Linked DNA regions of Lysinibacter sp. HNR. The protein of the gene in region 2 binds, or shares a complex with, the protein of the main gene of each other region. Links are inferred from orthologs where the notes say so. Each region holds a gene or a part of one and is shown on either strand. Other genes may lie near its edges.

What was found.
Region 1: the proteins of metK (region 2) and groL are in contact, whole or in part, in a cryo-EM structure (PDB 8P4O), measured with the Escherichia coli proteins. The link is inferred for Lysinibacter sp. HNR from one-to-one orthologs.

The regions. Positions count from the first base shown.
Region 1 is NZ_CP121684.1:2,438,186-2,449,761, forward strand. What follows is about bases 8,739-11,576. They hold groL (chaperonin GroEL), read right to left. Parts: upstream 11,049-11,576; coding sequence 9,429-11,048; downstream 8,739-9,428. Other genes in these bases: FrondiHNR_RS11175 (amidase domain-containing protein), read right to left, coding at 8,739-9,185; FrondiHNR_RS11185 (DUF3048 domain-containing protein), read right to left, coding at 11,172-11,576. In the rest of the region: FrondiHNR_RS11130 (DUF3027 domain-containing protein), read right to left, coding at 1-156; FrondiHNR_RS11135 (cold shock domain-containing protein), read right to left, coding at 149-535; FrondiHNR_RS11140 (hypothetical protein), read left to right, coding at 716-1,000; FrondiHNR_RS11145 (helicase-associated domain-containing protein), read left to right, coding at 1,019-2,911; FrondiHNR_RS11150 (DNA repair helicase XPB), read left to right, coding at 2,943-4,598; FrondiHNR_RS11155 (response regulator transcription factor), read left to right, coding at 4,705-5,400; FrondiHNR_RS11160 (HAMP domain-containing sensor histidine kinase), read left to right, coding at 5,427-7,184; FrondiHNR_RS11165 (GNAT family N-acetyltransferase), read left to right, coding at 7,275-7,742; more of FrondiHNR_RS11175, read right to left, coding at 8,559-8,738.
Region 2 is NZ_CP121684.1:1,596,024-1,607,724, forward strand. Bases 4,082-7,044 are described here. They hold metK (methionine adenosyltransferase), read right to left. Parts: upstream 6,182-7,044; coding sequence 4,982-6,181; downstream 4,082-4,981. Other genes in these bases: FrondiHNR_RS07225 (primosomal protein N'), read right to left, coding at 4,082-4,975; rpoZ (DNA-directed RNA polymerase subunit omega), read right to left, coding at 6,362-6,613; gmk (guanylate kinase), read right to left, coding at 6,619-7,044. In the rest of the region: ileS (isoleucine--tRNA ligase), read right to left, coding at 1-2,475; more of FrondiHNR_RS07225, read right to left, coding at 2,828-4,081; more of gmk, read right to left, coding at 7,045-7,512; pyrF (orotidine-5'-phosphate decarboxylase), read right to left, coding at 7,509-8,387; carB (carbamoyl-phosphate synthase large subunit), read right to left, coding at 8,384-11,689; carA (glutamine-hydrolyzing carbamoyl-phosphate synthase small subunit), read right to left, coding at 11,689-11,701. UniProt on the Escherichia coli protein: Catalyzes the formation of S-adenosylmethionine (AdoMet) from methionine and ATP.

The DNA.
Region 1 (11,576 bases), 850 kb from region 2 along the record:
AGCACCGGATACGTCGCCGTCAGACACGTCAGCGTCGAGCATGTCACCACCAGGTAACTTAGCGTCGCCTACCTTAGCTACCGTCTCGTCTCCCGCAGCCTCCACACTGGAGATAGCATTTGCCTCAGGGGTCTCTTCCGGGTTGTCTTTAGGCATCGAGGTCATCCGCTATCCGCCGCAACATGGTTGCAATCTTTCGCGACTGCGCCGCTTCCGGGTAGTGTCCCGCTTTAAACCGCTCGCCAACACCGTCAAGCAGCTTCACTAAGTCTTCAACAATAACCGCCATATCATCTGCTGATTTGCGGTCTGCTCTCGTGCGCGGGGCGCGATGTGCGGTATCAATAACACGCACCGAAAGAGCCTGCGCTCCACGCTTACCCTCAGCAACACCGAACTCAAGCCGGGTCCCCGGTTTGACGGTAACACCCTGAGGCAACGCCGTGGCGTGCAAAAAGACCTCTTGCCCATCGTCTGATGCGATGAAGCCAAAGCCCTTATCCTCATCGTAAAACTTTACTTTGCCAGTAGGCATTGCACGTTCCTTCGTTTCTTGTGTACCGGTGAGATATGCGGGAGAATTACCCACAATACCCTTATGAACAGTCTATGAGTAAGGCGGCACAAAGCGGTATTCGTCACGGTAACCTCTCGGCGCAGGGCACAGCGACGGGACTCACACGCGAGCAGAAGTCACGGTAATATAGAGAGGATGATGTCAAAAGATCAGGGAAAACCCAGCCGTATTGAGCATGTTCTTGCCTACGCAATCGCAGTGATTATCGGCCTTTCTATACTCTCGTTTCTCTCTGTCCTGATCGCAAGCCTGCTCGGATTTGAGCGCAGCTCCTTTACACAAGGCGTATGGCCCATAGTAACTGCTGCCTCTTATGTGGGACTACCCCTGGGCTTTGTCCTAATAATGACACTCTTGATCCTAGGAATGATTCGACGACGAGCCCAGACACCCGATGCAAAAAAGGGGCGTCAAGAGGGGTAACCCTCATTTTGGTCCCGTATGACCAGCGTTCTTGCCCTCTCGCACCAGCTCAGCGCCCTCTCAGATGATGACCTTGAGCTCGTTCTTGAGGCCCGTGACATCTCCCCCGGCGGCATCAAAAACTTTTTGAACCTGGCCGAATCCTTGCTCGCACCGGAGTCACTCGACCGCGTCCTGAGCCGCCTGGATCGCAACGCCCTGGCCGCAGTTGCAATCCTCTTCAGCGCCCACCCTGACGAGCCGCCACTCTCCCTCGGCGAGATACAGGAGATAATAACCACCGCAAACCCGCAACACAAACTACCCTTTGACTGGGCCCGACGCACTGTCGGAAGCCTGAATACCCTCGCGCTCGTTCGCCTGACGGATACCGGAGTGCAGATTTGGCCGGAGGTCACCCAAGCGCTGACCCTGCTGCAGGAGAGGGGCGCACCCTCCCTACTGGAACTCACCCACCTGGCTCCACCCTCCGCGCTTGAGGCCGTTCCCATCGAACCCGTTGAGAACGCCGACCGCCACGCCGCCGAGGCGGCATTCTCTCTCCTCCGAACAACCCGCGACCTGGTAATTGAGTTACAAGATTCACCCGCCCCGGTTCGCAGCCGCGGCGGCCTCACCCTTCCCGCCAGCAAGCGGCTCTCCGAAACCTTACAGATAGACATTGATGACCTGCCCCTCACGATGAAACTTGCGGAACGCGCACAGCTCATCGTGGAAACCGCTGAAAGCTGGGTTACCCGTCCGGAAGCGGATGCGTGGCTTCTCCTCTCCCCGGCAGAACGCTGGGTCACCCTCGTATCCGCGTGGGCAGCCTCCCTCCCACCAAATATTCTCGAGACCCTAGCCCAACACCCACGTCACATCTGGGATGACGCTCTCGACACTCTGGTTCCCTGGCTATTTCCCGCCTCTGCCGACTTTGCAAACGCGCAGGCCCAATCAATTCGCGCGGAGTCACGCTATATCGGCGCGCTCTCCGGCAGCGCGGGGAGCAGCTTTACAAGAGCTCTCTTATCCGAGGGCCCCACAGCTGCAGCAGCAACACTCGCCCCCCTGCTACCGACCGAGGTTTCCCAGGTCTACATCCAGCCCGACCTGACAATTGTCTCTCCCGGGCCACTGCGTGCCGCCCTTGACCAACAACTACGCGGCATCGCCACCATCGAAAGCCGTGGACTGGCCCCCACCTATCGAATCACCGAGACCTCACTCTTCCGTGCGCTTAATCGAGGCCTTCACGAGGAAGAAATCCGATCCTTTCTCCGTAATCTCTCACTCACGGAGATCCCCCAACCGCTTGACTATCTCATCACAGAAGCCGTGCGTCGATTTGGCAGTATCAAAGTGAGCACGCTCCCCTCGGAGGCGTCGAGTGTCTCGCCCCTCACCGCCATCACAGCGAGTGATCCCCAGCAATTAGAAACACTGCTGGTCGATCGCGGGCTCCAGCACCTCTCACTAAAGCGTCACGATCAAGACACACTCATCTCTACCATGTCAGCACGCGTGGTTCTCCTCTCCCTACACGAGGCTAAATACCCCGCTGCACCGGGTGAAAACGAGCTTGTAGCGGCAAAAAACGACGCCCCCACAACCCCCTTCCCCGGCCCTTCCCCTGCAAGACAGGCAAACCCCTCCATCACACACCTCCGGGAACGGCTGCGTAATAACCAGCACTCCCACGAAAGCGACCCCGCAGCGGGAGGTCTGACGCATCAGCTCACCACCGCAATCAAGACCAAATCGCGGATCACGGTGAGTCTCGTCGCCCCCAACGGAACCACCCACAAATACACCATCTTGCCCACCAGCCTTTCGACTCAGCGACTGCGCGGTCTGGACGAGCTATCCGACGTTGAGAGGACCCTACCCCTCGCCTGGATCACAGGAATCGAACCGGCAGAGAGCTAATTCTCGGCCACTGCGCGTATTATGGTTCCTTATGTCTACCGGACCACTCATTGTGCAGAGCGACCGAACCGTTCTTCTTGAGGTCGCTCATCCCGACGCAGAAGATGCACGGCACGATATCGCCGTGTTTGCCGAACTCGAACGTGCACCCGAACACATGCACACCTACCGCATCACGCAGCTGGGTCTGTGGAACGCGCGTGCGGCAGGACACACCGCCGACGAGATCCTTGGCACACTCACGCGATACTCAAAATTTGATGTTCCCCAATCGGTTGTGATCGACATCACCGAAACCATCGGCCGTTATGGGCGCCTCGTTATCGAACGAAGCCCCGAGGGACAATTAATCATTCGCTCGGAAGACGAAGCCGCACTAAACCAGATCTCACGCAGCAAACGTATTAGTTCTTTACTCGGCGAACGGGTAGCGCCCGACACATTTGCGATTGAACCCTGGGCTCGTGGCCAGCTTAAACAGGAGTTGGTCAAGCAGGGTTGGCCCGCGGAGGACCGAGCCGGTTACACTCCCGGAAAACCCCACGAGATATCCCTCACTGATGATTGGCAACTGCGCGGATACCAGCTCAAAGCTATTGAAAATTTTCAGAACGGCGGTTCCGGTGTGGTGGTTCTCCCCTGCGGTGCGGGTAAAACCCTGGTGGGAGCGGGAACTATGTCGGCAATCGGCACAACAACCCTGGTCCTGGTTACCAATACTGTCTCGGCAAGACAGTGGCGTGACGAGCTACTCAGACGCACCGACCTCACCGAGGAAGACATCGGCGAGTATTCGGGCCAGCTGAAAGAGATCAAGCCCGTGACCATCGCCACCTATCAAATACTCACGGCTAAGCGGGGAGGAGTGTACACCCACCTCTCCGTGCTTGATGCGCTTGACTGGGGTCTGATCGTCTACGACGAGGTTCACCTCCTACCCGCCCCCATTTTTAAACTCACCGCAGACCTACAGGCACGCCGCCGCCTAGGTCTCACTGCAACACTCGTCCGTGAGGATGGCCGGGAGGGAGATGTTTTCAGCCTGATCGGACCCAAACGCTACGATGCTCCCTGGAAAGAGATTGAGGCACAGGGGTATATTTCTCCCGCCGAATGCTTTGAGGTTCGTGTTGACCTTCCACAGGCTACCCGCCTGGAGTACGCTGCTGCGGCCGACAACGAACGCTACCGCCTCGCCGCAACTGCTCCCGCCAAGCTAGACACGGTTCGTCACCTCCTCAAGAAACACGAGGGAGAACAGATCCTCATCATTGCCCAGTATCTTGACCAGATTGAAGAGATCGCAAACACACTCGAACTCCCCAGCCTCACCGGCTCAACTCCGGTCGCCGAGAGAGAAGAACTCTTCCAGCAGTTCCGCGAGGGCACGATTAAAGTTCTTGTTGTCAGCAAGGTCGCAAACTTCTCGGTTGACCTCCCGGATGCCTCGGTTGCAATCCAGGTTTCCGGATCCTTTGGTTCGCGCCAGGAGGAGGCACAACGGCTCGGTCGGCTACTGCGCCCGAGCAGCACGGGCCACTCGGCATCGTTCTACACCCTCATTGCCCGCGATACGGTTGATCAAGATTTCGCCCAGAATCGGCAGCGTTTTCTTGCCGAGCAGGGATACTCCTATACGATTCTCGATGCGTCCGCTGTTGTGTCCGCCACAGAACTTACACGATAACCTCACACCATAAAAATAGCTGCGGAATAACGAAGACACAGGTTACTAAAAAGAGCAAAAAAGAATTTTTCAGCCAGTATTCAGCAAACCATCAGATAATGACTGCATGAACAATGGACCGCGCATACTCGTTGTCGACGATGAACCAAACATCCGAGACCTGGTCACCACAAGCCTGCGTTTTGCCGGATTTGGGGTGCGAGCCGTAAGTAACGGTGCCCAGACAATTTCCGCAGTTCTCGAAGAAGAACCGGATCTCATCATCCTTGACGTCATGCTGCCCGACATGAACGGCTTTAGCGTAACCAAGCGTCTTAGGGCTGCGGGCTATACAGCTCCCATCCTTTTCCTCACGGCAAAGGACGACACCGAAGACAAGATCACGGGTCTCACCGTGGGCGGCGACGACTACGTCACCAAACCGTTCAGCCTGGACGAAATTGTTGCCCGAATCAAGGCGATCCTCCGCCGTACTATTCAAGACGAAGAGGACGCCCAAATCGAGGCGGGTCCGCTGCGCATGGATCAAGACACCCACGAGGTCTATGTGGGTGATGTGAGTGTAGAGCTGAGCCCCACCGAGTTCAAGCTGCTACGCTACCTCATGCTGAACCCCAACCGAGTGCTAAGCAAAGCCCAAATCCTAGACCACGTGTGGGAATACGACTTCAACGGTGATGCCGGGATTGTCGAATCATACATCTCATACCTCCGCCGCAAGCTGGAGCAGCACTCCGACAGTCCCCTTATCCAGACCAAGCGTGGCTTTGGCTACATGTTGAAAGTGGATCAGAAGTCGTAACACGACACGCGCGAAAGCGTGATTTTATGAGGCGCTGGGAATCTATCTCTCTCCGCACAAAGATTACCGGGGTGACGGTACTGATTCTCACCTTCGGTATTCTTATCGTGGGCACGGGAACCATGATGATTCTCCGGCCTCAGCTGGAAGCCGGGGTCGATAAATCGGTGCAGGCATTCGCCATCGACCCCACTCCAGCGCTTCGTCCCGGAACAAACCTTAATAACTTGACTCGAGACGATGTTATCAATGCCCCCCGCAACAATTACGTTGCCGTGCTTGACGGAAAGGGAGACCTCGTCTACAACAATTATTTTTATGCACAAGAAGCTTCCGTTCCACTGATCGCCCCCGGCTTCACCACAGAATACGTGCAAAATTTAGGCACTCAAACATTCCGCCTCCAGCAGGAAAACTCCAGTGTTGAGTGGAGCGCCATTTTTAAACCTATTGCCACCCGCGACTCCAGCGAAAGCCAGGCAACACTCGTTATCGCGAAGTCTCTGGCAGACATTGACGAGACCATGGTGCACTACATCTCCATCTTTTCGGGTTTTGGGATTACCGTTGTAATCCTCGGTGCCGTTCTCACCCGCATACTCGTCACAAGCGCGTTCGAACCCCTGCACCAGGTAGAGGCTACGGCCGACGCCATAGCTGCCGGTGATTTTAACCAGAGAGTACCCAGCAGCGAAGAAAACACCGAGGTCGGTCGCCTCGTTCGCGCCCTCAATACCATGCTCCGACACATTGACTCCGCGCTTAATGACCGCGCAAAAACCATCAATCAGATGCGCCGCTTTGTGGGGGATGCCAGCCACGAGCTTCGCACCCCCCTGGTTTCTGTGCGCGGATATGCGGAACTCTACCGAATGGGAGCCTTCCAAAAACCCGAAGATGTTACCCAAGCAATGGATCGCATTGAGAAGGAAGCGATCCGCATGGGCACTCTTGTCGAAGATCTGCTCGCCCTTGCCCGGCTTGACGAAACTAAGCCGCTCGAGAAACTTCCCGTAGATCTCGTTCCGCTTGCCAAAGACGCGGCCCTCGACGCTATGGCGCAACAACCCGCCCGGGAGGTTCGGGTGCTTGTCTCGGACACCGTCGTGGGAGACGCAGAACCCTCCTCGGGCAACACTCTCACCCGGTCCGCAGAAACAGAAAAATCCGGGACAACCCAGCCCAGCACGGGAAGCATCGCCTTTGCCACCGCAACAATCGCACGACTCCGCCAAATGCGTATGCGTAAAAGCTCGCTTGCCGATACTCAACCGCTAAGTAAAGTCCCCCAGAACCAAACAGACAACACCGCTTCTGAGCATGCTAACCCCGCGGCTAAGACAACACCGACCCAACCGGTACAGGCCGTTATTCGAGGGGATGAAAACAAGATTCGCCAGGTTATGACCAACCTGATCGGCAATGCAATCCGTTTTACAGACGACAATAGTCCGCTTGAAATTGTTATCAGCGTTAACCAGGTTGAGAAAACCGCAACGTTTGAGATTGTAGATCACGGAGAGGGTATCCCGGAACAGATTCGAGAGAAGATATTCCAGCGATTCTGGCGGGCAGACACCTCACGCACCAGAGAAACGGGAGGCAGCGGTCTAGGACTCGCAATCGTCTCCTCAATTGTGGCCGCACACAACGGCACCGTGAGCGCGCACGAGACCCCGGGTGGAGGAGCAACCTTCCGGGTGACGCTCCCCCTCGATACCGAAACAGTACAGCAGAGTGGCGAGAAAACCCCCGAAAAGCCCCAGCTCAAATCTACCCCTTAGCTCCGCTGGTATAAAGGTAGAGAATCTGTGAGACGAGATGGCCGCCGTCGATACCCCTCAGACGTCAAAGAGCCACACTAAAATTGCTAGATGCACAAGATAAAAGGCGAACTTATAATCCGGCCGACCTCCGGATCGATGGAGTACCCTGCACTCGTCGAGATCTGGCGCAGCGCCGTCGGCGCAACACACGATTTTCTTAAGGAAGCCGATTTCGAGCGCATAGAAAGCAGTCTTGTCTCTGCTTATTTCCCAGCAGTAGCCCTCATTGTGGCGGAGCTTAATGGGGAACCGGTTGGTTTTACCGGCTTTTCACACAACAGTCTCGAGATGCTTTTTGTCTCGCACTCAATGCGCGGCAGAGGAATCTGCAGCGCTCTCTTGGCCGAGGCAATTACGCTACACGGCGTGACCAAAGCCGACGTGAACGAGCAGAATCCGAGCGCACGCAGCTTCTACCTCAATCACGGCTTCACACAGGCGGGCCGCAGCGAAATCGACGGAGATGGTCGACCATATCCGATCCTTCACCTAGAGCTTTCCACACCACCCGAATAATCAAAGAAACCGCCGTGCTCATAACGCAAGAAGCGGTTTACACGATCGATGCTTTTCGCATGTTAGCCGGTGGCGACATAGCCAGGAAGCTCGGATTTCAAAGCATAAAAACAGCAATAGATACAAGGCGGGGTGGATACCCATGAGGGTGGCCCGCCCCGCCTTGAGCGTGAAGCGTTTTTTCACGGAGAAGTCCGTGTAATCCGTGGGGTGTTTGGAGAATCGGGAAGATTTTTCCCAACTGTTCCGAAAGAGCAAAAAAACTCAAGCATCCGGGGGCGCAGCAGCTTGGAATGTACAGCCGTCACTCGTTACACGTGCGTAGTCCGGTTTCCCGTTAGTTGGGGAGGTGCCAAATGCTACCGACCATGTTGGGGGTTCCCCCATAGATCGCGTCAAGAGGCAGGTAATTGCGGTCATTATTGTGACCCGCAAGCTGGATGTTAAGATTACCCGCATCGTCTGTAACCCGGGTAACAGTCATTGAGTGGTCCATTCCCAATTGTGCCATGCTAGGGGCGCCGTTGTAGGGAACAGCCCAGGGGTCTACTCCCCCCAAATCCTGAGGGTCCAGTCCCGCACCAAGGCCCTCAGGACTTACTCCGGACCCCATACCATCCAGTCCTTCGCTCCGTGTGCTCGGCGCATTGTTCCAGGTAAATGTAACGATGTCCCCGACCTTAACTTTACTCAGCGTGGCTGCGTCCCTGTTCAGGTCGGAACGGGTTATACCAAATTCACTCTTCACATCCATCATCCACTGTGTAAAGCTCCGAACGTATGCCCACGAGGGTGTTGCCCACCCGTTACTCGGATCTAGCTTTCCATGGGGTCATTAAACGGATTTTTTGTGGGGTTTGCGGCAACCCAGTCTGCATATTTGTTGTACCACTCTGCTCGTGCCCCCTTTTCGGGCCCTAACCATTCAAAGAGGGCAGCAGACACAAAGTTAGCGCAGTCTCCACCAACTGCGTTCCAGTTGCCGTAGCGATTGCTATCGTACTTGTTCCAATGGGCAAGAGTGTAGGACATCTGACGCCCGCGAGGCGTGAGGGCATCGTACTCATACTGATTTCTCAGCTCAGAACTCTTCCCGTCCGAATACTTAACCTTTACGGTAACAAGACCTTTTTGGTAATCCGGCACCACTTGATTATTGGCGTTTCCTCCCTGTACACCATGGTGAGGAGGCGTTACTACTTTTACCTCGGACGGAGAAGTTGAGTCAGGAGTAACGCACTTCTCTCCGAAACAAACCTCGGTGGTGTCCTGAATATGATAACCAGAGAGGGTGAGAGCCTGCCCTCCCATCACATCACCCTTTTCCTCAGAGAGCGCTAGGGGAATCCGGATCGGGATTGGGTTGGCGATCGCAATGCTCGGCACACTGGTTATCGTGATACTGGTTGCGAACGCAAGCGCAATCGCAGTTTTAATTTTCATACGCATATATTCCCTCGAGTGATTGTCAGAAAGTCGGGGGGGGGAGAGAGACATAAACATGATACACAAACGAAGGACAGTGTAAATCCACTCGAGAACGCCCTTTAGATATTTCCAGAAAGTGCCGGCTACACATGAGTAAAATATTTGTACACTCCGCACAATTATCCTCGTGAGACACAAAAGCGGGGCGAATCCCCGTGAGGGAACCGCCCCGCTTTCTCGCGTAAAACGCTTCTGGGATTAGAAGTCCATACCACCCGTGGGATCTGCTGCGGGTGCGGGAGTAGCCTCCGGCTTCTCCGCCACAACGGCCTCGGTGGTGAGGAAGAGCCCGGCAATCGATGCGGCATTCTGCAGAGCGGAACGCGTCACCTTTGCGGGATCAATGATTCCTTCGGCGCTCAGGTCACCGTACTCACCTGTTGCGGCGTTCAAGCCGTGACCAACGGGCAGACTACGAACCTTTTCTGCAACAACCCCGGCCTCCAGGCCAGCGTTCAACGCAATCTGGCGCAGAGGAGCCTCAATGGCAACACGTACAATGTTCGCGCCGGTTGCCTCATCGCCCTGAAGCTTCAGGCTCTCAAACACGGCGGCACCGGCCTGGATCAAGGCAACACCACCACCGGGAAGAATACCCTCTTCAACGGCGGCCTTCGCGTTGCGAACGGCATCTTCGATGCGGTGCTTGCGCTCCTTGAGCTCAACCTCTGTTGCGGCTCCGGCCTTGATAACGGCAACACCACCAGCGAGCTTAGCCAGGCGCTCCTGCAGCTTCTCGCGGTCGTAGTCGCTATCGGTGTTCTCAATCTCTTTACGAATCTGAGCCACGCGACCGGCGATGGCATCGGCGTCTCCGGAACCCTCCACGATTGTGGTCTCGTCCTTTGTAATAACAACTTTGCGTGCGCGTCCAAGAAGGTCGAGCGTTGCGTTCTCCAGCTTGAGACCAACCTCTTCGCTGATAACCTGTCCACCCGTCAGGATGGCGATATCCTGCAGCTGAGCCTTACGACGATCTCCAAATCCGGGGGCCTTGACCGCAACAGACTTAAAGATTCCACGGATCTTGTTCACAACGAGAGTTGCAAGAGCTTCTCCATCAACATCCTCAGCAATGATGAGGAGCTGCTTGCCCGACTGGATAACCTGGTCGACGATGGGGAGCAGATCCTTAATGTTGCTGATCTTGGAGTTAGCAATGAGGATGTAGGGCTCCTCAAAGACTGCCTCCTGGCGGTCGGCATCGGTCACGAAGTATGCCGAGAGGTAGCCCTTGTCGAAGCGCATTCCCTCGGTGAGTTCAAGGGAGGTTCCGAGAGAGTTAGACTCCTCAACGGTAACAACACCCTCTTTGCCCACCTTGTCGATTGCCTCGGCAATGATCGAGCCGATCTCTTTGTCTGCAGCAGAGATGGATGCGGTAGCCGCAATCTCCTCGGTGGTCTCGATCTCTTTAGCGTTTGCAAGAAGCTGGTTAGTGATAGCCTCTACAGCCTTCTCAATTCCGCGTTTGAGGCTGATCGGGTCGGCACCGGCAGCAACGTTGCGCAGCCCCTCACGCACGAGAGCCTGGGCAAGAACGGTTGCCGTAGTGGTACCGTCACCGGCCACATCATCGGTCTTTTTCGCGACCTCTTTTACGAGTTCGGCGCCGATGCGCTCATAGGGCTCATCGAGTTCGATCTCTTTGGCGATTGATACGCCATCGTTGGTGATGGTGGGGGCGCCCCACTTCTTTTCGAGTACAACGTTGCGACCGCGCGGGCCGAGCGTTACCTTGACCGCGTCTGCGAGCGTGTTGAGTCCACGCTCAAGACCACGTCGGGCTTCTTCGTCAAAAGCAATCATCTTTGCCATGTGAGTATCGTCCCTCCTGGACGTTCAAAGAATTAGGTGGAAATTAGCACTCACTCAAGGCGAGTGCTAAAGACAATTCTGGCACTCGTTGCCCGAGAGTGCAAGTGACCACAATCACCATGCTTATTGAACGCTCACGGTGCCCTCTGCCGCGGGAACAAGCTCAACCCACGAGTTTCCGGGAGCCAGTTTAATAACGTTTCCCTCAGAATCGTTAAACACTAGGGATTCGTCACGACCCGCTTTTTGCCAGGTTCCGGCAACAGCCTTGCCGTTTGTAATGAATGTGGCCTCTCCGCTTCCCTCCAGAACGGTCTTGGGAACCTCCCCCATTTCAACGGGAACCCGCAACACGATCACATTGGTGGCGGTTATCCGATTACCCTCGGCGTCGATATCCGGGGTGTCTTCCTGATTGCGCTGGTAAAGCCCACTCGCCTCATCCCACTCCCACGAGGGAAAACGTATATTAGAGAACCGCATACTCACGAGCGAAGCGGGGGTTCCCACGGTAGCGGCGGTGGAGGA
Region 2 (11,701 bases):
ATCCGTCAGGTGCACGCTTCTGCCCCCCGTGAGACCCTGCCAAATCTGTTCCCCGATCAGGGGAATAAAGGGAGCTGCCACCCGTGTGAGGGTTTCAAGCACCGTGTAGAGAGTATCAAACGCCTGGGCATTTTCCGGGTTTTCGGTAGCTCCGACCCAAAACCGATCCCGGGAGCGGCGCACGTACCAATTGGTAAGCACTTCCACAAAGTCTCGAAGCCGCGATGTGGCCACCGTACTGTCAAACGCGTCCAGGTCTTTTGTCACGTCAATGATGAGCTGGCGCAACTTGGCCAGAACATAACGGTCAAGGACGTCTGAGGAGTCCGTTCGCCGCACAGCCTCGTACCCGTCGGCATTGGCGTAGAGGCTAAAAAAGTACCAGCTATTCCACAGCGGAAGGATAAACTGACGCACACCGTCACGGATGGCCTCTTCCGTGACGATCAAATTGCCTCCGCGCAAAACCGAGCTGGACATGAGAAACCAGCGCATAGCATCCGAACCATCACGATCAAAAACCTCGTTGACGTCGGGATAGTTACGCAGCGACTTCGACATTTTCTGTCCGTCAGAACCCAGCACTATACCGTGACTAATAACGTTTTTAAAGGCTGGACGACCAAAAAGCGCGGTCGAGAGAATGTGCAGCATATAAAACCAGCCCCGGGTCTGCCCGATGTACTCCACGATAAAGTCGGCTGGAGAATGGGTTTCAAACCACTCGGCATTTTCAAAGGGGTAGTGATTTTGGGCAAAGGGCATCGAACCTGAATCAAACCACACGTCTAACACGTCTTCAATGCGGCGCATAGTGGACGCTCCGGTGGGGTCATCGGGGTTTGGCCTGGTGAGCTCGTCAATGTGGGGGCGGTGCAGATCCGTGGGTCGCACCCCAAAGTCACGTTCAATCTCATCGAGAGAACCATACACATCAACTCGCGGATAGTCGGGGTTATCGCTCTTCCACACCGGAATGGGAGAACCCCAGTAGCGGTTACGGCTAATTGACCAGTCCCGGGCACCGGAAAGCCACTTGCCGAACTGGCCGTCCTTGACGTTTTCGGGCACCCAGTTAATCTGCTGGTTCAGTTCTTCGAGGTCGTCACGAAAATCAGTGACCCGCACAAACCAGCTTGATACCGCCTTGTAGATCAGCGGTTCGCGACAGCGCCAGCAGTGCGGATAGGGGTGTTCGTAACTAGCCTGGCGGAACAGACGTCCATCCGCTCGCAATTCCTGCGTCAGCGGCTTATTGGCATCAAAAACCTGCAAACCCTCCACTAGGGGCACCGTATTGAGGAACTTACCACCATCGTCGACCGAGATAATCACGGGAATTCCGTGAGCCTCACAGATTTTTTGGTCATCTTCACCGTATGCGGGTGCCTGGTGAACGATGCCCGTTCCGTCGGAGGCCGTAACATAGTCTGCCACCAGAAAACGCCACGCGTTATGGGTGCCATAGGTCTCGGTGTCGGCGTAGAAGTCCCAGAGGCGCTCATACTCGATGCCCGCCAACTCGCTCCCCCTGAGGGTGCGGGTTGCCGCCGCGGTGGCCGCCTCTGGGTCTTCATACCCCAGTTCGCGGGAGTAATTTGCAACCAGATCGTAGGCAATAAGATACTCTTTTTCTGCCGCGGCATCGGGAACAACCGCGTAGGAAATATCCGGTCCCACCGCAAGAGCCAGGTTGGTGGGTAACGTCCACGGTGTTGTTGTCCAGGATAGAGCGTTCACCCCCGCAAGGCCGAGTTCCTCGGCTCGTTCCCCGCGAAGTGGGAAGGTAACGGTGACAGTTTGATCCTGCCGCATCTGGTAGACATCATCGTCCATGCGAAGCTCATGGTTACTCAGCGGAGTTTCATCACGCCAGCAATACGGCAGCACACGATAGCCCTCATACGCCAACCCTTTGTCATGGAGCTGTTTAAAGGCCCAGATCACCGACTCCATATAGGAGACATCGAGGGTTTTGTAGTCGTTCTCAAAGTCAACCCAGCGAGCCTGTCGGGTGACATATTTCTCCCACTCCTGGGTGTACTCAAGAACTGAAGCCCGGGCAGCGCCGTTAAACTCGGCGATTCCCATATCTTCGATCTGGCTCTTCTCGGTCATCCCAAGCTGCTTCATGGCTTCTAGCTCGGCGGGAAGTCCGTGGGTGTCCCAGCCGAAACGACGGTGAACGAGCTTACCGCGCATGGTCTGATAGCGAGGAAAGAGATCTTTAGCGTACCCGGTGAGGAGATGCCCGTAGTGAGGTAATCCGTTTGCGAAGGGGGGCCCATCGTAAAACACCCACTCGGATGCACCTTCCCTGCGCCGGACCGACTCACGAAAAGTATCGTCTTCTTTCCAGAAGGCAAGAATATTCTGCTCAATAGCGGGAAAGCTCGGTGATGGCTTTACCTCGGGGGCACCCTCAGAGTTTTTGCGTGCGTTGCTTTCGTCTGCTCCGGGCTTGGGATATGGCATGATTCTCCTCGTGTGTCTCACACGAGGACGATAACCCGTTTCACCGGCCATCGCGGTACCACCTCGCTTGCCACAATAGTGTGGCCACTTTATTCATTGGCGATAACGGGCCAGCCCCGTTTGGTTCTACTGAGCTTCCACCCCGGTAACGATGTGTTTTCCTGAGGGATACCGTTCTTCCAAAAACTCCCCGGTGATAGCCGGTTCACAGTCGGTATGAATAAGTCTAACCATTTTGTTGACTCTTTGCTGTGCAACCGTGCCGTTTTGCGGGATAACACGGCTTTTATCTGCGGTAAAAACCTGTTTTGCTGCGCATAATCTTCCGCATCATGGACTATCAGATAGAGCGCTATTGAATGTCTGAATCGTCAAAACGCAACCGAAGCAGCGAACCCTGGTTTCCACGCTGCTCCGTGCCCTTTTTCCGGGGACGGCGATTTTTGATTGCCGCCCGCACCAGCTCAGCACGCAGGGCGGTGGCGACCGCTTCACCCCGCCGATAATCAAAGCGTATAATCAAGCGCATTGAACCGTTTTCTGCCGGGGTGGGTCCCAAATAATCAACACCGGGTATCTCGTGAACCTGTTCAAGCGCCAGCGCAACGGCATCCTGGGGGCCGGTAACAGTGGCAATCCGCACAGCGGGAGGGAATCGCAGCGCTCGACGATCAACAAGCTCCTGCGAAGCGTAACTCGGCTGCTGCCACCGGGTGAGGGTTTCTCCTAGCTGCCCAGAAACACCCACGAGAACACACGGCGCTCCGGGTCGGGCAAGCGCAATCGCATTTGACCAGACTCGGAGCGCGTCTTCTCCCGCACGAAGACTCTCACGACCCAGCATGCTCTCACCGTCCAAAAGAACAACTCCGGCATAGCCCTCCGCTGCGGTAGGCTCAGCACCCCGGGTGGCCACAACTATCGCCGGACGGGAGTCAACCGACTGCCGAGGGGTCTCCCCGTCTGAGACAAGCACCCGCACGCCGGGAAAGGCCTTCTCGAGCTCTTCAGCGGTACGAACCGAGCCTCTGCTCACCAAACGAAACATCACCGATGAGCAGTTACTACAGCGCCAATCGCTGGCCAGTGTTGCGCACCAGCCGCAACGCGGAGTTTCACCCGCCCGCCGTACCCCAAGCGGGCCCGCACAGTGACCGCAGCGGGCGACTGTATCACACTCTGCACAGGCCAGAACTGGGGCATATCCGGGACGCGCCACCTGAATCAAAACAGGACCGTGCACAGATGCCTCTTTTGCACTCTTCCAAGCAACGGTGGGTATTCTAGCCCGTGACGCAAAACCGTCAGCATCGAGTGTGTGGCTACTGAGAATAACGCGCGGTTGCGGATGGCGCAGCGGTAGAAACTCTCCCAGCCAGCCGATCTCCACGAGCCGCTGCGCCTCGGTGCTACGGGTGTGAGCGGCTAGCACAAGCGCGGTACCCGATTGCTCCGCCCTGATCAGGGCAGCGTTGCGCGAGTGAACGTAGGGGCTCCGCGGCTCCTCGTGTAGAGAGTCGCCGTCGTCCCAGAGCATAATTGCCCCCAGCGCATAGGCGGGTGCGTAAACAGCCGAACGATTACCCACGATGATTGCGGGCCGTTCCTCCAGGAGCCGCAGAAAAGAACGATAGCGCTGCGGGTTGGTCTGCCGGGTATCCACACGCACAACGTCGTCCACCGGTGCCGGGACCATGGTCGCAAGGGCAGAGAGCACCTGATCGATATCACGATAGTCGGGGACCGCAATAATCGCGCTTTTACCCCTCTCCAGAAGGAGCAGAGCTGCCTGGGCAAGCGTTGCGGCCCAGTGCCCCACCCACTCACCACTGCTCAATCTGGTGGGTTCGGGAACGGCGGAGAGCGCGGCGCGAAGCGGAGCCTCCGCTAATCGACTGAGTGCGGGGTCGTAGCGATTGATAAACTCCAACACACGGGGCTGTGCGGGTTCCAAAGATTCGAGAGATTCAAGGGCGACTTGGAGTTCGGCGGTCCTCGAGTTACCCGCTAACTCTTGAGTCACACGAGAGTCAGCTTCTTCCTGGTCAAACTCAGCCTGTTCTCCGTCAGGACCAGCTCCGCCCCCGTCGGATTCGGCGATTTCCCCGTCGGACTCAAGCCCTTCCTGCGCTTTGAGGGCAAAAAACTCTTTTTCTACCCGCACCTGCCGCGGCGGAATCGCCAAGCGCAGAATATCCCCCGCACTTCCCGCGGAACGATCAGCAAGGGTCCGGGCAAGTTGCCAAATCTCAGGGGTGAGAACCGCAACATCACTCACAATCTCGGAGAGCTGACTCAACTCACCCGAGAACTCTGCCGTGGGTACAATCTCAACAATATAGCCGGTGGCGTTACGTACCGCCGAACGAAACGGTACCCTCACGCGCTGCCCAGGGCGCGCCCGTTCAACCAGAGTGGGTGGGATCTCATAGTCAAAAAGATGATCCAATTGCGGAAGGGTAGAGTCAAGCAGCACCCTCGCTACGGGCCCGGTGCTCACAGAAACCTACCCGGCGAGTCCGGCCGCGCTACGTAGTTCGTCTACCCGATTGGTGCGCTCCCAAGTGAAATCGGGCAGTTCCCGACCAAAGTGTCCGTAGGAGGCGGTCTGCGCGTAAATGGGTCGCAATAGCTCAAGATCACGAATGATTGCTAGCGGGCGCAGATCAAATACGTCTAGGATTGAGCGCTGGATCACGCTATCAGTCACGTGCCCCGTACCAAAACTCTCTACGTACAGACCTACCGGATGCGCTTTACCGATAGCGTAGGCTACCTGAATCTCAAGCCGGTCGGCCAATCCGGCCGCAACCGCGTTTTTCGCAGCCCAACGAAGTGCATACGCGGCGGAACGATCCACCTTTGAGGGATCTTTCCCACTAAATGCACCACCGCCGTGGCGGCTCGCACCACCGTAGGTATCGATAATGATTTTGCGGCCGGTGAGTCCGGCATCTCCCTGTGGTCCCCCGATGATAAAGGGCCCCGCCGGATTAATGAGGGTGCGGAGATTATCGGAACGCAGGTCTACCCTCTCAAGGACGGGGCGAATAACGCTCGATTCAATTTCGGCAGAGAGCGTGAGGGAATCGACCTCTTCGGAGTGCTGCGTGGAGAGGACAATCGACTCAACAGAAACCGGGCGGTTTCCCGTGTACCCAACGGTAACCTGGGTCTTGCCATCTGGTCTCAGATAGGGAAGCTGGCCGCTCTTGCGCACCTCTGTGAGCTTTTCAGCCATGCGGTGAGCAAGCCAGCTCGCTATTGGATGCAGTTCTGGGGTTTCGTTTGTGGCGTATCCAAACATAATGCCCTGGTCTCCAGCCCCCTGTTTGCTCAGCTCATCGGTGTCGCCACCGAGACGTGCCTCAAGCGAGGTGTTCACCCCGCCCGCGATATCGGGAGACTGGGCACCGATCGACACGGAAATGCCACACGAGTTACCGTCAAACCCAAACTGCGAGGAAGTGTACCCGATATCGTTGATGACCCTGCGAACAATATGCGGAATCTCCACATAACCGGTTGTTGTGACCTCACCCGCAACGTGGACAAGACCGGTAGTGACCATTGTCTCTACGGCCACGCGCGCATACGGATCTAGCTCAAGCATGGAATCGAGAATGCTATCGGAGATTTGATCACAGATTTTATCTGGATGCCCCTCGGTAACGGACTCCGATGTGAAGAGACGCAATTCACTCATAAAATTCTCCTTGCCTTTCTCGAACGGTACCGCATAAAGGCCGACACCGGGCCCATTTTTAATGATGCCCGGTGCCACCGACAACGCGAGAACACACCGGAAACTACTTCAGAACAAGCCCGCGAAACTTGCTCCGGGTGTACCCGTATCCCTTATACGACTACGGGAAATACTTTAGTTTTACGCTGGCGAGTTCAGGTGAAGCTTATTTTCACCGATCTCGTGAAGAGCGATCGAGAGAGGCTTGTCTTCAACGGTTGAGTCTACCAACGGCCCAACGTTATCGAGCAGGCTGCCATCGTGCAGGTCTGCGTAATAGTCGTTAATCTGACGGGCGCGCTTGGATGCAAAGATCACGAGCGCATATTTTGACTCAACCTTCGAGAGAAGATCATCGATGGGTGGGTCAATAATTCCTTGTGTTTTTGACATAGTTTTTAGTACTCCTCTGCTGTACTCATCAATTCTACGACCCTTTCGGCCGCGTGTGGCACCGTGTCGTTCACAACGACCTCGTCAAACTCGTTCTGAGCGGCAAGTTCGACCCGAGCTGTGGCCAGGCGACGCTCCTGTTCCTCTGAGGTTTCTGTCCCCCTCCCGACGAGCCTCCTGACCAACTCCTCCCACGAGGGCGGTGTGAGAAAGATCAAACGAGCACTCGGCATGGCTTTCCGCACTTGTCTTGCACCCTGAAGGTCAATCTCTAGCAGAACGCTCCGACCCTGACGCGAAAGCTTTTCAATTGGCTTGCGTGGCGTTCCATAACGATACGTGTTGTGCACCGTGGCGTACTCCAGTAACTCGTTGTTCTGTACCATACGGTCAAACTCAGCATCATCAACAAAATAGTAGTGCTTTCCCTCAACCTCACCGGAACGAGGAGGCCGCGTTGTTGCCGATATAGAGAGCTCAATATGCGGATAATTTTCGCGGATATAAGCGGCAATCGTCCCTTTACCCACGGCGGTGGGACCGGCCAGAACCGTGAGACAGGGAGTCACCTTGCGCTGCGTTCGATCACTCAGAAACGCGTAAAGACGTCGACGCTGGTGCACACCCAGCCCACCCAGGCGCTTCTTGTCAGAAATGTTAAGCTTTTCCAGGGCACGAGGCATCTTTGCCGTACCGATTGCCGGAAGACACAAAAGAAAATCCGTGATTCTCAGGGAGTAGGCTGCCGAGTTCGCCTGCATGGACGCATCAAGCACGGCTTCCGGTGTAATTTCGCCCGATCGGAGAGCCTGTTTAATCCGAGCCCGAGCCCTCCGGGCAGCAATCGCAGCCTTATTAGCCGCGATCCTGTCGACCTCTGGCATTGTCTGTGTCTTCATGGGGTACCCACCACTTCCCTGCGAACCTGATCGGAGCGCTGTCTAACGGCATCAACAATACCCTCTAAACCTGAGCTAAGCACGCTCCTCGACTCACTTATGAGGGTGGAGGGAAGCAGATTGCCAAAAATTGCACGGGCCTCCGTCAGTTGCGCCCCCTGATGTCCAAATCCCGGAGCAAGTACCGGCAATGAAGGCTCTCGCGTTCGGAAAATATCGATACCGTAATCGCTAAGCCTGAGGGTCGCACCCAGCACCACACCAACGGAGCCAGCCGCCCCCGTCGAGTGGGAAGCATTCCACCCATCAACCTTCTCCAGGAGGTGCGCGGACACACTCACGCGTTGCTCGTCCTCCTCACCAATAACACGGGCGGTCTGGATTACTCGGGCCTCAGGATTGGAGGTTGCCGCGAGGATAAAAAGACCCTTGCCGTTATTAACAACGTGATTGAGCGGCCCAGCAAGCGAGTCAAACCCCTGGAAGGCGGATAGCGTCATAGCATCGGCCTCGAGCGGGCTTCCGGGAGTCAGCCAGGCATCCGCGTACGCGTCCACACTCGTGCCAACGTCTCCGCGTTTCACGTCGGCAATAACGATAACATCGCGCTGTCGCGCCTCGACAAAGAGCTCTTCAACCACGGAATAGCCAGCGGCGCCAAAGCGTTCGTAAAAGGCCACCTGTGGTTTTATCGCGGCGACCTGATCAGTGGCCGCATCAAGTACACGCAGGCTAAACTCTCGCGCACCAGCCGCGGTATGAGGAAGGCCCCACTGGGAGAGCAGGTAGGCGTGGGGATCGATTCCCACGCAGAGAGGGCCGTACTGAGCAATTTTTCTTTCTAGCCGAGAACCAAATGTGCCTGTGCCGGTCACTGAGCTATCACCGCCTCACGCATCGCCGCATACTCTTGCAGAGAGGTCACTTCAAACCCGTCCTTAGCCGCGCTAAATGAGGCGACCGCCGCCGTAAGCTCTGCAATTGTGGTGAACAGTGGCTTATCAGCGGCAACAGCCGCCGCGCGAATCTCATACCCATCGGAGCGAGCGCTGCGACCGCTGGGGGTGTTCACCACCATATCGACCTCACCGTTATTAATCAGGTCAACAATGCTGGGCTGGTCTCCCGCCTGCGAAAACTTCTTAACAGTACGACTCTGAATGCCGTTACGCGCAAGTACCACCGCCGTTCCCTGGGTTGCAAGCAACTCAAAACCAAGCTCCTGAAGGCGCAGGGCGGGCAAAACGACCGAGCGTTTGTCCCGATCCGCAACCGACACAAAAACCCTGCCGGAAAGAGGCAAACCTCCGTGAGCGGCCGTTTGGCTCTTCGCAAAGGCACGGGGGAAATCACGATCGATGCCCATGACCTCTCCCGTGGAGCGCATCTCTGGTCCCAGCAGCGAGTCAACGATAAGACCCTCGTGTGTACGGAAACGTTTAAAAGGCAGCACGGCCTCTTTAACCGATACCGGCGCATCAAGCGGCGCACGTGAGCCATCACGCTCCGGCAGTATCCCCTCCGCGATAAGCGTGCTAATGCTCTCCCCCACCATGATTCGCGAGGCAGCTTTTGCCAGGGGAATACCCAGCGCCTTCGAGACAAACGGTACCGTACGGCTTGCCCGTGGATTAGCCTCCAGCACGTAGAGGATGCCCTGTCCAATCGCAAACTGCACGTTCAGCAGTCCACGGACCCCGATGCCCTGCGCAATGGCAAGAGTGGCCTCACGAACCTTATTAATCTGGTCGTATCCGAGGGTGACAGGAGGAAGCGTGCAGCTTGAGTCTCCCGAGTGAACTCCCGCCTCTTCGATGTGCTCCATCACACCACCAACGTAGAGTTGCTTGCCGTCAAAGAGCGCATCCACATCAATCTCTATGGCGTCATCGAGAAAGTGATCCACCAGTAGGGGGCTGCTCGGACTAATGATTCCCTGATCCTTGATCCGCTCAAAGTAGTCTTCAAGCGAGACCGGATCATAAATAATCTCCATTCCGCGGCCACCCAAAACGTAAGAGGGACGGACAAGCACGGGATATCCGATCTCCTGGGCAACCCGCTGCGCACCCGGGAAATCATACGCTATGCCGTTGCGTGGAGCGAGCAGCCCCGAGTCCTCAAGAATGTTTGAGAAGAGCCCACGCTCCTCGGCCAGATCTATCGCCTCGGGAGTGGTTCCCAGAATGGGAATCCCCGCAGCCTTTAATCCCTTGGCCAACCCTAGCGCAGTCTGTCCGCCCAGTTGAACGACCACCCCTACCAATTCGCCACTCGCGCTCTCGGCGTGAATAATCTCTAGGACGTCTTCCAGAGTGAGAGGCTCAAAGTAGAGGCGGTCTGACGTATCGTAGTCTGTGGATACGGTCTCGGGGTTGCAATTGATCATGATGGTTTCAAAGCCGGCAGCGGAGAGAGCGAATGAAGCGTGAACACACGAGTAGTCAAACTCCACCCCCTGACCAATTCGGTTAGGGCCGGATCCCAGAATCACCACCTTACGCCCCGAGCTTGCCTCAACCTCCGTCTCTTGTTCATAGCTGGAGTAGTGGTAGGGGGTGAGCGCGGGGAACTCACCCGCACAGGTATCAACCGTTTTATAGACGGGGCGCAGTCCGAAGTTATGACGGATAGCACGAACATCACTCTCGTGAACGCTTCCCCCCATACCCAAATTCCTGAGCTCCGCAATTTGAACATCCGAGAAGCCGTGCTCTTTGGCGTGTTTAAGGACCTCACGGGTAAGCTCCGGTGCCCGAGCGATGAGGTCTGCCACCTCATTGATAAGGATAATCTGGTCGATAAACCAGGGATCAATTTTGGTTGCCTCAAACACCTGTTCCAGGGTTGCCCCTTTGCGCAGGGCCTGCTGCACCAGAACTAAACGACCGTCGGTGGGGACTGTAATCAGTTCAAGCAACTCGGCGACACCACGGTTTTCCTCACCCCAGTGGAATGACGACCCCTTCTTCTCGAGCGAACGCAACGCTTTTTGCAACGCGGTCGAGTAGTTACGGCCAATCGCCATCACCTCTCCCACCGACTTCATAGTGGTGGTGAGGGTGGCGTCCGCCGCGGGAAACTTCTCAAACGCAAAACGGGGAACCTTCACAACAACGTAGTCGAGGGTCGGCTCAAAGCTGGCCGGCGTGACCCGGGTGATATCGTTCGGGATCTCGTCCAGCCGGTAACCGATTGCGAGCTTTGCCGCGATCTTAGCGATCGGGAAGCCGGTGGCCTTCGAGGCGAGGGCGGATGACCTGGACACCCTCGGGTTCATCTCAATAACGATGATGCGTCCGTCAGCGGGATCCACGGCAAACTGCACGTTGCACCCACCGGTATCGACCCCGACGGAGCGAATAATATCGATGCCAATATCGCGCATCTTTTGAAACTCGCGATCGGTCAGGGTGAGCGCCGGAGCCACGGTGATCGAGTCTCCCGTGTGAACCCCAACGGGATCAACGTTTTCAATCGAGCACACCACAACAGTGTTATCCGCTTTATCGCGCATCAGCTCAAGTTCGTACTCTTTCCAACCGAGGATAGATTCCTCGAGAAGAACCTCCGTGGTGGGACTGTAGTGCAGCCCATCACCGGCAACCCTGGTGAGTTCCTCCGGGGTATACACAAACCCCGATCCCAGGCCACCCATGGTGAAGGAGGGCCGCACAACCAGGGGATATCCCAGGTCCTCGGCGTATTCCAGGCATTCCTCGACGGTGTGAGCGATGTATGATTTTGCTACCCCAGCACCGGCCGCGATCACTAATTCTTTAAAGAGCTGCCGGTCCTCACCCCGTTTTATGGCATCAACGTTAGCCCCGATAAGTTCCACATCGTACTTATCAAGAATGCCCTTCTCATGCAGTTCCATGGCCGCGTTGAGTGCGGTCTGGCCGCCGAGGGTGGGCAGTATGGCATCAGGTTTTTCCTTGGCGATGATGCTCTCAATCACCTCGGAGGTGATGGGCTCAATATAGGTGGCGTCGGCAAAGTCTGGATCGGTCATAATCGTTGCCGGATTAGAGTTCACCAGGACGACCCGGACCCCCTCCTCACGAAGGACACGGCAGGCCTGGGTGCCAGAGTAGTCAAATTCGCAGGCCTGACCGATCACGATGGGACCGGAGCCAATCACAAGAACGGAGTTAATATCGGTACGTTTAGGCATTACTGGTTCTCT